2 regions of the Janthinobacterium breve genome follow, and region 2 is predicted to be linked to the other one. Evidence: riboswitches for the same ligand, from Rfam matches in the RefSeq annotation. Region 2 holds a riboswitch; the other holds the start of a gene.
The links. A riboswitch is a leader RNA that binds a small molecule or an ion and turns the genes downstream of it on or off. The one in region 2 is predicted to bind thiamine pyrophosphate.
Positions count from the first base shown of each region.

Region 1 (7,738 bases), on a different contig from region 2:
TTTTTCCTTAGTCTAGCCGCCGCCGATGGCGCGGACGATTTCCACTTGGTCTTGCACCTGCAAGACCTGTCCAGGCCACGCCTTGCGCGGAACGACGTTGCGGTTGACGGCCAGCGCCAGCGCCTGGTTTTCCAGCGACAGCGCGGCAATCAGTTGATCCAGGGTTTGCCCCGGCGGCACCTGATGCGGCGCGCCGTTGAGCGTGATGGATATCAATGCAGGCATCACGCTCTCCTTCAGACCTTGCGGTACAGCTCGGCGCCGTTCTTGATGAACTCGATGGCCTTGATTTCCATGCCCTGCTTGAGCGCCTTGTCTTCCGCGATGCCCATGCCGGCCGCGTATTCGCGCACTTCCTGCGTGATCTTCATCGAGCAGAAATGCGGGCCGCACATGGAGCAGAAATGCGCCACCTTGGCCGAATCCTTGGGCAAAGTTTCATCGTGGAATTCGCGCGCCTTGTCCGGGTCCAGGCCGATGTTGAACTGGTCGTCCCAGCGGAATTCGAAGCGCGCTTTCGACAGGGCATTGTCGCGGATTTGCGCGCCCGGATGGCCCTTCGCCAGGTCGGCCGCGTGCGCCGCGATTTTATACGTGATGATGCCGTCCTTGACGTCGGCCTTGTTGGGCAGGCCCAGGTGTTCCTTCGGCGTCACGTAGCACAGCATGGCCGTGCCATACCAGCCGATCATGGCCGCGCCAATGCCGGACGTGATGTGGTCGTAGCCGGGCGCGATGTCGGTGGTCAACGGCCCCAGCGTGTAGAACGGCGCTTCGCCGCACTGCTCCAGCTGCAAGTCCATGTTTTCCTTGATCAGCTGCATGGGCACGTGGCCCGGGCCCTCGATCATCACTTGCACGTCGTGCTTCCAGGCAACTTGCGTCAGTTCGCCCAGGGTTTTCAGTTCGCCCAGTTGCGCTTCGTCGTTGGCGTCGTAGATGGAGCCGGGGCGCAAGCCGTCGCCCAGCGAGAACGAGACGTCATACGCCTTCATGATGTCGCAGATATCTTCGAAATGCGTGTACAGGAACGATTCCTGGTGGTGCGCCAGACACCATTTCGCCATGATGGAACCGCCGCGCGAGACGATGCCGGTCAGGCGCTTGGCCGTCATTGGCACGTAGCGCAGCAGCACGCCCGCGTGGATGGTGAAGTAATCGACGCCCTGCTCGGCCTGTTCGATCAGGGTGTCGCGGAAGATTTCCCACGTCAGATCTTCCGCCTTGCCATTGACCTTTTCCAGCGCCTGGTAAATGGGCACGGTGCCGATGGGCACGGGGCTGTTGCGCACGATCCATTCGCGCGTTTCATGGATGTGCTTGCCGGTGGACAAGTCCATCACATTGTCGCCGCCCCAGCGGATGGCCCAGGTCATCTTTTCCACTTCCTCGCCAATCGACGAGGTGACGGCCGAGTTGCCGATGTTCGCGTTGATTTTCACCAGAAAATTGCGGCCGATAATCATCGGTTCGACTTCCGGGTGGTTGATGTTGGCGGGAATAATGGCGCGGCCGCGGGCGATTTCCTCGCGCACGAATTCAGGCGTGATTTCGGCCGGGATGCTGGCGCCAAACGACTGACCCGGGTGCTGGCGACCCATCAGTTCGGCCAGGCGTTCGCCCATGGGACCGGAAGCCTTGAGCTCGCGCAAGTATTCCTGGCGACGCATGTTTTCGCGGATGGCGACGAACTCCATTTCCGGCGTGATGATGCCCTGGCGCGCATAGTGCATTTGCGTCACATTCTTGCCGGCAATGGCGCGGCGCGGCTTGCGGTGCAGGTTGAAGCGCAGCTCGGCCAGTTTCGGGTCCGCTAGGCGGGCGATGCCGTAGTCGGAGGTGGGGCCGGGCAATTCTTCCGTGTCGGCCCGCTCCAGGATCCACGGCAGGCGCGGCGTATCGAGGCCCGAGCGGATGTCGATGTTCACGTCCGGGTCCGTGTAGGGCCCGGACGTGTCGTAGACGTAGATCGGTGGATTCTTTTCGCCGCCGAACGACGCTTCCGTGTCGGACTGGCTGATCTGGCGCATGGGCACGCGGATGTCGGGGCGGCTGCCTTCGACGTAAATCTTGCGCGAATTGGGCAGCGGCGCGATGGCGGCTTCGTCGACCGTGGCGGTGGCGGAGAGGAATTTCGGGTTGGCGTTCATTTTGGCTCCTTGGCTAGACTATTTTTAAGCCTGGAGCCAGCTAAGGAGGTTCGGCTGCGCGCACGCGGAAAAGCGTGGTGCGTTCATCCTAAAGCTTCCCTTCGCTGGCATTATCCAGATCAGGTTCGGAGGGTATTTCTCACCCGCGCTTGCACTGTGTTTCCACAGCGAAAGGCAGGACCCCTAGCGTTTGCCGCCTTGCGGCAGCGAGCCAATTATACGCGGTTCGCGCCGCGTGGCCAGATGATTTCTTGGTTTGTCGTCTATGTGCATCTGCTGCAATGCAGCAGATGCCAGCACGCTTATTTCTTCTTGCCCCAGCGCCAGCTGGTCGGTTCGCCCTTCAGCTGGCAGATGAAAATGAGCACGGCAACGACGGCCACTTCATACACGATGTAGCCGACCAGCATGGTTTGAGGGGGAAACAGGAAGGCGCCGCAGGCGAACAGCGCCAGCGCGGCCAGAAACACCAGCCAGCCCTGCCAGGTGATGGGCAAGCCCCAGCCCCAGCCATAGGTCTTGGCGGGGAACCAGTAGTGGGGTGGTGATTTGTCTGCCATGGTGCTTTCCTTGTCGATATCGATAGCAACAAGTATAAATCAGGCGCTTCGATGGCGCTCCGTGACATCGAGGCCGATGCCGCGGTAGCCGATGAAGCGGCTGCCATTGTCGAACATCGGTTCGCCGCTGACTTGCAGGTACTGCGTGCTGCCATCGAGGTTGGCGCGGCTGTAGATGAAGTCGAGGAAGGGTTCGCGCGCGGCAATTTTTGCGTCGAGCGAGGCGCGCTCGGCCGCGTTCCAGCGTTGCGGCTGTTCTTCGCTGCCGATGCCCAGCATTTCGGCCACGGGGCCGGAAAAGCGCGTCAGATTGCCCTGCGCATCCTGTTCCCAGTACCAGTCGGACGACAGCTCCGTGAAGCGCTGGAAGCGCGCTTCGCTTTCGCGCAACTCCGCCGTGCGCTCTTCCACCATCTGTTCCAGCGACTTGTTGTATTCGGCCAGCTTCTGGTACAGCAAACGCACTTCCAGCATGTTGTGGATGCGCGTCTTCACTTCCACCAGGTCGAAGGGCTTGCTGACGAAATCCTTGGCGCCCGCCTGCAGCGCGCGCAGCTTGTGGCCGGGCTGGGCCGTGATCACCAGCACGGGCAGATAGCTGCCCGCCTCGATGTCGCGCAAGCCTTCCATGACTTCGAAGCCATCCATTTCCGGCATCTGCAAGTCGAGCAGGATCAGGTCGTAGCGGTGCTGCTGGTGCAGCGCGTGCACGGCTTGCGGGTCCATGGTGGACGTAATGCGGGTGTAGCCGGCATTGCGCAGCATCTGTTCCAGCAGCATGACGTTGGCCTCCTGGTCGTCAACGATGAGGATGCTGGCGTTCAGGATCTCGGTGGCTTGAAGCATGGCGGTATTCCTAAAATGAAGTGCTGAATTAGCGTACTGCGTGAGTGTCGTCGGCCAGGCCATGCGCGGCCGCATGGTGCAGGGCCACGTCGAGCGCCTCCATGAATTCGACGACCTTGATCGGCTTGGTCAGGTAGCGGAAGAAGCCCGCCTCCAACCCTTTTTCTATGTCGCGCGGCACTGCATTGGCCGACAGCGCCATGACGGGAATATGACTGGTCAGCGGATCGTCGTGCAGGATGTGCAGCGCGCCGTAGCCGCTGATGCCGGGCAGGTTGATATCCATCAAGATCACGTCCGGCTGATACGTGCGCGCCAGATCGATGCCCAGGTGCGCATCGATGGCGGTCAGCAGTTTCAAATCGCTGCGACGGGCGATCAATTGCTCCACCAGTGCCAGGTTGGCCGGATTGTCTTCCACGTACAGCAAGGTGCGCTGGCTTTCCTGGTCTTCCTGCACCACGGGCAGCACTCCACCCTCTTCCAGGTGCAGTTCCGGCGCGCGCGAGGCTTTGAATTCCACCCAGAAGGTAGTGCCCAGGCCCACCGTGCTGTCGACGCCAATCTGGCCGCCCATTAGTTCGACCAGCTGCTTGGTGACGACCAGGCCGATGCCCGTGCCCTCTTCCGTGCTGCTTTCCTGGCCCAGGCGGTTGAAAGGCTGGAACAGCTGCGCCATCTGCTCGGCATCCAGGCCGGCGCCGGTGTCGGTGACGCTGGTGCGCACCTTGTCGCCGTGCTGGCGGCAATCGACCTTCACGCTGCCGCCGCTCTGGTTGTATTTGATGGCGTTCGACAGCAGATTGATCATCACCTGTTTTACGCGCGTGCGGTCGGCATGCACATAAAAGGCCTTGCCGCAGCGGGGGAAATGCATGCTGATGCCGCGTTTTTCCGCCTGTGGCGCGATCATCGCCTGGCAATCCTGCAGCACGTCGAGCAAGGACATCGCCTCTTCCGACATGGTGACCTTGCCCGATTCGATCATGGCCAGGTCGAGGATTTCATTAATCAAACGCAACAGATACCAGCCGCCCTTGAGGATCTGGTCGATCGAGCGCTGCTGCGGCAAGCTGGGCGCCGGCGTCTCGGATGCCATCAACTGGGCAAAGCCCAGCACGGCGTTCAAGGGCGTGCGCAATTCATGGCTCATGCTCGACAGGAATTCGGACTTCGCCAGGTTGGCCTTTTCCGCCGCCTCGCGGGCTTTTTCCATCTCGATATTCGTGTCCTGCAAGGCCTGTTCAAATTGCTTGCGCTCCGTGACATCGCGCGCGGCGGCAAACACGCCCTGCAGCTTGCGGTCGCGGTCGTGGAAGGTCGAGGCGTTGTAGGAAACAAAAGTCTGCTTGCCGTCACGCGCCAGGGCTGTCAGCTCGTAATTGGTCAATTTTCCTTCACGCAACACGCGCACGATGGCTTCCTCGGCCCGTTCCGGTTCCGTAAAGTAATTTTTGCATGGCGCGCCGATCAGCTCGTCGCGGGTGCAGCCCGTCAACGCTTCCATCTGCTGATTGACGTCGCTGATGATGCCGCGCGGGTCCGTCGTCATCAAGGCATCGATATTCGATTCGATCAGCGAGCGCGTATAAAACTGCTGGTCGCGCAAGCGCTGGTCCAGCAGCGCCTGTTCCGCCTCGACCTGCTTGCGCGCCGTGTTATCGGTGCCGATCAGCAAGTAGCCGATGACCTTGCTCTGCGCGTCGCGCAGGGCCGTCACGGAGACGATGGCGGGGAAGCGGCTACCATCCTTGCGGATATAAGTCAGCTCATAAATGTCTTCGATGCCGCGCATAGCCTTGAACACCAGCGCTTCGACGCCGGGCGTGATGACAGTGTCGAGTTCAGCACTGAGGGCGGCGGCGCGCGCGATAATTTCTTGCGCGTCGGAAATACCGGCCGGCGTCAGCTTGTCGACCACGTCGCTGGCTTCATAGCCGAGCATGCGTTCGGCGCCCACATTGAAAATCTGGATCACGCCCTGGGCATCGGTGGCGATGCAGGAGAAATTGGCGCTGTTGAAGATCGCATCCTGCAAGGCGCCCGCCTTGAGCAGTTGGCGTGGCAGGCTGGCCGCCACCGTGCGTCGGTACAGTGCCACCAGCAGCATCAGCAGCAGGAAGGCCAGCGCGTCAATGGCGCATGCCGTCTCGAACGGCGCGCGCCAGGCCAGCACGCCGACGGCCAGCAGCACGACGGCGCTGAACGAAAATGCCAGCGCCATGGGCCAGCGCGAGGGTGCGCGCGGGGGAGTGTTTTCGACAGATTGCATGATGAGCCTGGGCAATGACAACGATAAAAAGGGAAATGCGGTATTAGGAACCCTGACGCTGGCGCACGTCCGATAGCAGGCGCGTGAATTCCTTCTTCACCACGCCATAGCATTCGCACACATGGCCTTCGAGCCCGGCGCGGTCCAGCACGGAAATATGGCCGCGCCGGTAACTGATGAAGCCGCGCGCCTGCAAGCGCCCGGCCGCTTCCGTCACGCCTTCGCGGCGCACGCCCAGCATATTGGCGATCAATTCCTGGGTCATGGTCAGTTCGCGGCCCGGCAAGCGATCCATGGTCAGCAGCAGCCAGCGGCACAGCTGCTGTTCCACCGTATGGTGGCGGTTGCACACGGCCGTCTGCGACATTTGCGTGATCAAGGCTTGCGTATAGCGCAGCAGCAAGCGCATGACGGGGCCGGCGCGGTCGAATTCTTCCATCAGCAAGTGCGCCTTCAGGCGATAGCCGACACCGCCCGTCTGCACCACGGCGCGGCTGGGGGTCGAGTTGCCGCCCATAAACAGCGACACGCCCACCACGCCCTCATTGCCCACGCCGGCAATTTCCGACGAACCGCCGTTTTCCAGCAGGTAATGCAGAGAAACGATGGCGGTGGTGGGAAAGTACACATGCTGCAGCTTGTCGCCCGAGTCGTAGATTACGTCGCCCAGCAGCATGGAGACTTGCTCCAGATGGGGGGCCAGGCGCGCGAAATCGGCGTCGAGCATGGCGGCGAGCAAATGATTTTAATTCGGGTTGTGTAGCTGGGCATGCGGACTCGACATGGGCAGGATTCCTGGTTTCCAGTCGTCAGCTAGGAGATAAATGAAAGACGTCCGAACGAGGGCCGCCATATGCTGGAGCCTAACACGGCGTTTGCACAATGATGCGACTATATTTCTTGCGGGTCTGGTTGTCTGTTCGCCAGCGAACGGACAGCCACGTGCCCCGGGCCCTACAGTCAGTCACTGCCAGGACTGCCGGATCATGGATCGGCACCGGCGCTGCCTACCGGACGCCATCATGCAATCATTCTTCAAACGCATTTCCATTTCCGTTTCCACCTCGGCCCTGATCACGCTGGCGGTCGGGCTGTGCCTGACGGCCCTGTGCTACGCCTCGGCGCGCCAGATCGAGTCGGAAAGTACCCGGCGGCTGCTGCAGTACTACGCCAGCGCTCACGCGCCGGGAGCGGCCCTGCTGCCGGCCAGCGGCATGAGCCTGGACGCCAACCATCGCGGTTCCCTGTACGTGCTGCTGGGCGGATTACTGTCGAGTCTGCTGGCAACGGCGTATGTGTTTCAGCTGGTGTCGCGCAATTCGGTGATTGCCCGCATCACGGGCGAACGCACGGCGGCGCTGCAGTTTGCCAACTTGCGCCTGTCCGAAGACATCGCCGCGCGCATGCACAATGAAAAGTCGCTGCGTTTGCGCGAACGCATCATCGAAGTGTCGGCCAATGCCGTCATTCTGTGCAGCGCCGATGCGCCGGGCTTCCTGATCGAATACGTCAACCCCGCCTTCGAGCGCATCACCGGCTATGCGGCCGGCGAAGTCATAGGCCAGCGCCTGGAAGACTTGCAGGGTCCCGAGCAAGGGCGGCAAGACATGCATGAGATTACAGCCGCCCTGCGCGAACAGCGCGAAGGCAAGGCCATCGTACGCAATTTCCGCAAGGATGGCAGTTGCTACTGGAGCGAACTGTTCGTCGCGCCCGTGCGCGAAGATGGCGATGGCCCCGTCAGCCACTTTGTCGTAGCGCAATACGACATCAGTACCGTCATGCGCTTCGAACAGGAGATGGAATTCCAGGCCAGGCACGATATCCTCACAGGCCTGGCCAACCGGGCACTACTGCGAGAACGGCTGGAGCAGGCGATGGCCGTGACGCGCCGCAGCGACCTGCCCCTG
Region 1 is NZ_JBNYXY010000015.1:24,574-32,311, forward strand. Features, by position in the region: gene thiS (sulfur carrier protein ThiS) at 13-216, opposite strand; gene thiC (phosphomethylpyrimidine synthase ThiC) at 237-2,150, opposite strand; TPP riboswitch at 2,230-2,345, opposite strand; gene ACQ4W0_RS26870 (hypothetical protein) at 2,453-2,710, opposite strand; gene ACQ4W0_RS26875 (response regulator) at 2,750-3,556, opposite strand; gene ACQ4W0_RS26880 (PAS domain S-box protein) at 3,585-5,828, opposite strand; gene ACQ4W0_RS26885 (Crp/Fnr family transcriptional regulator) at 5,872-6,555, opposite strand; gene ACQ4W0_RS26890 (putative bifunctional diguanylate cyclase/phosphodiesterase) at 6,851-7,738, shown strand, end outside.
Region 1: another riboswitch for thiamine pyrophosphate. It lies ahead of thiC (phosphomethylpyrimidine synthase ThiC); the one in region 2 lies ahead of ACQ4W0_RS11470 (TonB-dependent siderophore receptor).

Region 2 (7,738 bases):
ACAACAGGCGAGTTTTCCGTGCTGAAAGTGTTTGCCCGCCATGCGCGCCAGCCGCTGTCGCGCGAGAAACTGATGGAACTGGCGCGTGGCCGCGAATACGAAGTATTCGACCGCAGCCTGGACGTGCAAATCTCGCGCCTGCGCAAGCTGATCGAACCCGATCCGTCGAGCCCGCTGTTCATCCAGACCGTGTGGGGCTTGGGCTACGTCTTCATCCCGGACGGACAGCCGCGCTGATCGCAGGCAAGGCATGATGAAGCTTGTTCCCGATATCAGCCTGGCGCGGCTGAAAAGCGGCCTGTTCTGGCGCACCTTTTTGCTGCTCGGCACCTTGACCACGGTCAGCATGATCACCTGGATCGGCATGATTTCCGTCATCCAGCGCGAGCCGCAGGCGCAGCAGATTTCCGCCCAGATCATTTCCGTCGTCACCATCACACATGCGGCACTGACGCACTCGGCACCCGAGTTGCGGCGCGAACTGCTGTTCGACCTCGTCAGCAATGAAGGCATCCGCATCTTCTCGCTGGAAGAGGACGACCGCATCGAGCCGCCGCCCGACAATTACCTGATGCCCGAGATCGAGGCGCAGGTGAAAGCCAAGCTGGGCAAGGACACGCGCTTTTCCGCGCGCGTCAACGGCGTGGCCGGTTTCTGGGTCAGCTTCAAGATCGACGACGACGAGTACTGGCTGATGCTGGACCGCGAGCGTTTGCGCGGCCTGACGGGCTTCCAGTGGCTGGGCTGGGCCAGCCTGGTCTCCCTGCTATCGCTGCTGGGCGCAGCCATCATTTCCAGCCTGATCAATTTACCGCTGTCGCGTTTGACGGCGGCCGCGCGCGACATCGCCAAGGGCAAGCAGCCGGCGCCGCTGCCGGAAAAAGGCCCGATCGAAATCATCGAGGCGAACCGCAGCTTCAACCAGATGGTCGATGATTTGAAGCAGGTGGAATCGGACCGCGCCGTGATTTTGGCCGGCATTTCGCACGATTTGCGCACGCCGCTGACGCGCATGCAGCTGGAAGTGGAAATGGCGAACCTGTCGGATGAGGCGCGTGTAGGCATCCAGTCCGATATCGGGCAAATGGACGCCATCATCGGCCAGTTCCTCGACTATGCCAAGCCGACGGAAGCGTCGAGCTTTACGAACGTGGACCTGAGCGGCTTGCTGAGCGACATGACGCGCGAAGCGATGCGCCTGCCGGACGTGAAGATGAATGCCACCATCGCGGAAGGCGCGCATGCGATGGGCAATCCCACCGACTTGCGCCGCGTGCTGAACAACCTGGTCGAGAATGCACGCCGCTATGGCAAGACGCCGGGCAGCGACATGACGGAAATCGATATCGCCTGCCAGGTGCGCACCAGCCACGGCGTGAAAAAGGTGATTATCGAGGTGCAGGACCACGGCACGGGCGTGCCGGCGGAAAAGATCGAGCAACTGTTGAAACCGTTCACCCGCCTCGACACGGCACGCGGGCAAGCCAACGGTGCCGGCCTGGGCCTGGCCATCGTCGACCGCGTGCTGCTGCGCCATGGCGCTGACTTACAAGTGCGCAACCGCGAAGGTGGCGGCCTGGCGTTTCAGATCAGCTTGCCAGCGGCGTAAGCTAACACACCGGGGTCAGTCCCGTCGGGCCTGACCCCGGTGATTAAACCGACGCCTGCTCCGGCGCCAGCAATTTATTCATCAACAATTCCGTCGCCCCGTAGCCGTACAGCGAATCGCTTTCCATGCCCGGCGTATCGAAGGGTATCGATTCCTCACGGTTCAACTTGGCAGGGTCCGCGTCCGCATAGATGGCGCGCCAGGCGCGCTGCAAGGATTCATTGCGGCGGATAAAGGCCGGCATGGGCCAGGCATCGCGCTCCCAGTGGTGGCTGTCACCCAGCAGGGGCCAGCGCTCGTTGAGCAGGGCCATGTCGCCCGTGCGCAGGCGGCGCACGGCCTGTTCCGGCCGCAAGCCTTCCAGTTCGTCCAGCGCAGGCAGGCTGTCGCGCTTCGGCCCGAACATGTACGCCAGCATGATGCGCCCGGAAGGCGCCCTGCGCGCCACCACGCCGACGGCATAGCCGCCGCCCGGCAGGGGCACGGCAAACCAGCTGCCTTCTCGGTATGGTAATGATCTCATCGTTGCAAACTCTCCCAAAAACGTGTTCGGGGCACAGTCTACGCGATGCAAGGCGAAAGTGGCGCATGGTACGCCACGGCAACAAACCAATAGTTACACTATTTTCTCGTCATAATGATACTGGGCAACAATCGGCCCCGCCTTGAACAGCGCTTCCTTCATGGCCGTGTCCAGGCGCGCGTCGCGGCGGCGCATCCATTCGAGCAGCATGGCCGCTTCCTTGCGGCTGGTGTCGCCTGCATGCGCCAGCACGCGGCGCAGTTCCGGGTCCGTGCACGCCTCGAAACGCTGGCTGTTCAAATCCAGCGCCTGCAGCGCGGCGATGGTGGCGCCGATGGCGCGGTGCATGTCGAGTGCCGTGGCCGGCAAGCCCGCTTCTTCCAGTGGGACGGTGGTCATGCGCATTCCTTTTCGCGTGGTGGTGACATCGGCTGCATTCTCCACCGCGCGGGCGAAAAGCTCAAGCGTCCACGACACGTTTCCACCCGTTCGGCCATAATCATGGCTCAGCAACAGCCTAAACTTCAGCGGCAGGAGCCCCATGTTCAATTTCGACTTTTACAATCCAACGCAAATCCTCTTCGGCCAGGGCCAGATCGCCGCCATCGCCGGCCTGATCCCGCCGCAGGCGCGGGTCCTGATGACCTACGGCGGCGGCAGTATCAAGCAGAACGGCGTCTACGATGAAGTCAGGGCAGCGCTGGCCGGCCATACGGTGCTCGAATTTGCCGGCATCGAACCCAATCCCAGCTATGAAACCCTGATGCAGGCCGTGGCCATGGTGAAAAACGAGCGCATCGACTTCCTGCTGGCCGTCGGCGGCGGCTCCGTGGTCGATGGCACCAAGTTCATCGCCGCCGCCGCCCTGCACGAGGGAGATGCCTGGGACATCCTGGCGAAAGGCGGCAAGATCGTCGAAGCCGCCCTGCCCTTCGGCACGGTGCTCACCTTGCCGGCCACGGGTTCCGAAATGAATGGCTCGGCCGTGATCACGCGCAAGGCCACGCAGGAAAAGCGCTCGTTCATGAGCCGCAAGGTCTATCCTAAATTTTCCGTGCTGGACCCGTCGAAAACGTTTACCTTGCCGCTGCGCCAGGTGGGCAATGGCGTCGTCGATGCGTTTGCGCATGTCATGGAACAGTATCTGACCTACCCCGTCAATGCCTCCGTGCAGGACCGTTTCGCCGAAGGCATTCTGCTGACGCTGATCGAGGAAGGCCCGAAAGCCCTGTCGCACCCGGACGACTACGATGTGCGCGCCAACGTGATGTGGAGCGCCACCCTGGCCTTGAACGGCCTGATCGGCGTGGGCGTGCCGCAGGACTGGTCCACGCATGCCATCGGCCACGAATTGACGGCCCTGTATGAACTTGACCACGCGCAAACCCTGGCCATCATCCTGCCCAGCATGCTACGCGTGCGCAAGCAGGCCAAGCGCGCCAAGCTGCTGCAATATGCGGCCCGCGTGTGGGGCCTCGATGGCGGCGACGAGGATGGCCGCATCGAGGCGGCCATCGCGCGCACGGAATTTTTCTTCCGCCACATGGGCGTCAAGACGCGCCTGGCCGACTACGGCCTGAATCACGCCAGCGTGGACGCCGTCGTGGCCGCCCTGGAAACGCACGGCATGACGGCGCTGGGCGAACAGCGCGACATCACGCCAGCCGTCAGCCGCAAGGTGCTGGAACTGAGCTTGTAGAAGCTGCCCACACTGTTGTAAAACGGTCAGCCAGTTGGGACAGCTGGCCGTGCTTCATGCTAAGCTGTCAACCGCTAGGGGTCCTGGAGCAGTCATCCGGGTGAGAGATACCCTTCGTACCTGATCTGGATAATGCCAGCGAAGGAAAGCGCAAAGTACCTCCCTCCTTTGATAGCTCCTGCGTTGGCGCCAGCCGAACAAGCAGCCTGCCGTGCTCTTTCGCAAGAGACGGCTTGAACCACGAGCAATCTATGTCCACACCGAATTTATCTGTTTCCATTTTGACCCTGGCCATCCTGCACGCGTTTGCCGCGCCCGCCCTGGCCGCGATTGACACCGCCGAAGCGCAGGCCGACACGCAAAGCATGGCCGAAGTCGTCGTCACGGCCAGCAAGGCACCGGCCGCCAAGCGCGCCTCCGTGGGCGGTTTTTCCGACGCACCCCTGCTGCAGACGCCGGCGTCCGTCACCGTCATTTCGCAAAAAGACATGCAGGACTTGCAAATCCGCAATCTCAGCGATGCCGTCAAGCTCGACACCAGCATCAACGACGCCTACAACGCCGTCGGCTATGCGGAGCAATTTTCCATCCGCGGCTTCAAGCTCGACAATAATTCCAGCTACCGCAAGGATGGCGTGGCCATTCCTGGCGACACCCAAATTCCGCTGGAAAACAAGGAGCGCATCGAAGTCCTGAAGGGCCTGGCCGGCTTGCAGGCAGGCGTGGCCGCGCCCGGTGGCGTGATCGACTTCATCGTCAAACGCCCCACCGCCGCGCCATTGCGCACGGTCACCGTGGAAGCGCGCGAACGGGGCACCCTGTACGGCGCCGTCGACCTGGGCGGCCGCCTGGAAGACACGCGCTTCGGCTACCGCGTCAACGTGGCAGCCGAGCGCCTGCGCTCTTACATCAAGGGCGCGGACGGCAACCGCAAGTTCATTTCCGGCGCCTTCGACTGGCAAATCTCGCCGCAAGCGCTGCTGCAACTGGACGCCGACTACCAGGACAAGGCGCAGGCGACGGCGCCCGGCTTCCAGCTGCTGAACAATAAAACCTTGCCAACCGGCATCAGCGCCGACGCCATGCTCAACCTGCAGCCGTGGACGCGCCCCGTGGAAACGGTCACCAGCAATATCGGCCTGCGCTTCCAGTATGCATTCAATGACGACTGGCACGCCACCTTGTCGGCCAACCAGCACTCGTTCAAGCGCGACGACTACACAGCCTTCCCGTATGGTTGCAGCGGACAAGACCTGTACCCTGGCTTCTGCGGCAATGGCGACTACGACGTGTATGACTACCGCAGCCTGGGCGAGACGAAAAAGCCCCTGAGCGCGCAAGCCATGATCCAGGGCAAGTTCGCCACCGGCGCCCTGCGCCACGAATTGACGGCCGGCGTATCGACCTTCCGCCGCAAGGACCGCGCCGGCCTGTACGTGTACGACTGGGTGGGCGTGAGCAACATCTATCAGCCGCAAATCGTCGGCACCTCGCCCGGCGTCACGGGTCCCGTGCGCCTGGTGCGCAAGGATACGGAAAACGCCGTCTTCGTGCAGGATATCGTCAGCCTGGCGCCGAACTGGAAGCTGCATGGCGGCTTGCGCCATATCAATGTCGACGGCTACCAGTATGTGTTGAAAGCCGACACGGAAATCCGCGCCAAACACGACTTCCTGCTGCCCAACGTAGCGCTCGTCTACACCCCGCTCGACAATGTCTCCGTGTATGCGGCCTACTCGCAGGGCATGGAACATGGCGGCACGGCCGACCGCAAGGCGATGAATGCCAACGTAGAGCTGACGCCCAGCCGCTCGAAGCAGATCGAATTCGGCGTGAAGATGGATGTGACGCCGGACTTCATGGTCGCGGCCAGCCTGTTCCAGATCCGCAAGGGCCTGGAATTCCAGAACGCCGCCGGCTACTTCGTGCGTGAAGGCCAGGCGCAGCACCGTGGCCTGGAATTATCCGCGCAAGGCAAGGCGACCCGCGACCTGAACCTGGGCGTCTCGCTCACGGCCCTGAACAGCCAGCAATCGAACACGGGCGAAGCGTCGCTTGACGGCAAGCGCGTGCCCAACGTGCCCGCCTTCAAGGCGGCCGTGCATGCGGATTATGCCGTACAACAGGTGGCCGGCTTGAGCGTCAACGGTAGCTGGGAATATGCGGGCAAGAAAGCGTTTGAGTACAACAACACCACTTTCGTGCCGTCGTACCACGTGTTCAACCTGGGCGCCGCCTACGCCACGCGCATCGCCGGCAAGACAGCCGTGCTGCGCGCCGCCGTCAACAACGTGGCCGACAAGTTCTACTGGCGCGACGTGACGCCGGAGTCCGATGGTTATCTGTACCCGGGCGCCAGCCGCACGTTCAAGGTATCGGCTCAGTTTGACTTTTAATTGAGGGAAATGGCAGGCGCTGCAGCGAGCGCCTGCTGTAACAAAGGCGCCGCCTGTTCCAGGCGCGCCTCCAGGTTGTCGTGCAAGACGTGGTAGACGATGCCGCGCGCGTCGAGCTCGTCGAGCAGATAGCGGTAGATCAGCTGGCGCACGGCTTCCGACTCGCGCTGCAAGCCGTCGGCCACCCACGGGCTGTCGGGCGCCGTCACCAACGTCACGTCGTACTGCGTGGCATCGGCCAGCGCCGCCAGCTGCGCGTCCGCACCATCAAAATAATGGCGGCTGTAGACCACCGTCATCAAGGGCGTCGTGTCACAAAACAGGAATTGTTTGGCTTGCGCGGCGGCGGCCGCTTCGCGTTCGACTTGCGTAAGCGCAATACCATACTGGTCGGCTGCGACAGGCACCCTGCCCTGCGTCTCGACGAATTCGCGCAAGTATTCCGGCACCCAGACGCTGCCGTAGCGCTCGGCCAGGGCGGCCGCCAGGGTCGACTTGCCCGACGATTCCGCGCCCAGGATCGCCACGCGCACGCAAGGCGCCATCACTTGAGGACCATGGCATCGGGCGCGGCCGGTGCCGACTTTCTCCACGCCAGCAAACCGATGATGGCCATCACGACGAAGAAGGCATACAGCACAGCCGTCAGAGTCAGGCCCTTGTGCAGGTACAGCCAGACATACAGCACGTCGACGATGATCCAGGCGATCCAGTTTTCCAGCTTCTTGCGCGACAACAGGAATTGCCCCACCAGGCTGCCTGCCGTGAGGAAACCATCCGCATGGGGCACGTCCGTGTCCGTCGTCGTCAGCAGCCAGGCGATGAGCAGGAAGCCGACCAGCCAGCCAGCAGCGCAGGCCAGCCAGCCGCGTCCATTCAGACGCGTGACGGGCAGGGTCTTGCCGCCGCTGGCCGGATGCAGCCACTGGTACCAGCCCCAGAACGAGACGCTGATGAACAGCAGTTGCAAGGCCATGTCGCCATACAGGCGCGACTCGAAAAAGACGAAACCGTAGGCAGCCGAGGAAATGATGGCGAACAGCCACGCCCAGTGATTCTGGCGGATATTCAGCGCAACGGTTGTCAGTGCCAGGACAAAGGAAATCAGTTCAAGCGGCGTGGTGGCAAAACCCAGCAGGAGAAGCGTATCGTTCATGGGAATCGTGATGAGGCTGGTGGCGCAGTATGCAATACCGGCCATGAATAAGCAAGATTGCCCGCAGCGTCACGCCCCTTTCTCCCTCAGGCAAAGCCCCCCCTGACGGCGCGCGCCAGCGAACGCTGCACGATCAGCTTGTGGAAAGGCCGGATCAGCAGGATGTAAGCGCGTCCCACCCTATTGTGGCAATGCACGACGCTGGACACGGTGACGCTGCCATGCCGCCCCGCGCCCCGGTTGCGCAGCACCGACAGGCGGAAATCCAGGTGGCTGTCATCTTCACCCACGATGATTTCATCCGCGCTGCGCGCATAGATGCGGAAGATGCCGATGCGCTCGCCTGGCTTGGCTT
Region 2 is NZ_JBNYXY010000005.1:247,127-254,864, forward strand. Features, by position in the region: gene ompR (osmolarity response regulator transcription factor OmpR) at 1-237, shown strand, start outside; gene ACQ4W0_RS11450 (sensor histidine kinase family protein) at 251-1,609, shown strand; gene ACQ4W0_RS11455 (Imm26 family immunity protein) at 1,653-2,132, opposite strand; gene ACQ4W0_RS11460 (ferritin family protein) at 2,226-2,531, opposite strand; gene ACQ4W0_RS11465 (iron-containing alcohol dehydrogenase) at 2,674-3,831, shown strand; TPP riboswitch at 3,898-3,995, shown strand; gene ACQ4W0_RS11470 (TonB-dependent siderophore receptor) at 4,083-6,227, shown strand; gene ACQ4W0_RS11475 (AAA family ATPase) at 6,224-6,772, opposite strand; gene pnuC (nicotinamide riboside transporter PnuC) at 6,772-7,383, opposite strand; gene ACQ4W0_RS11485 (DUF2867 domain-containing protein) at 7,470-7,738, opposite strand, start outside.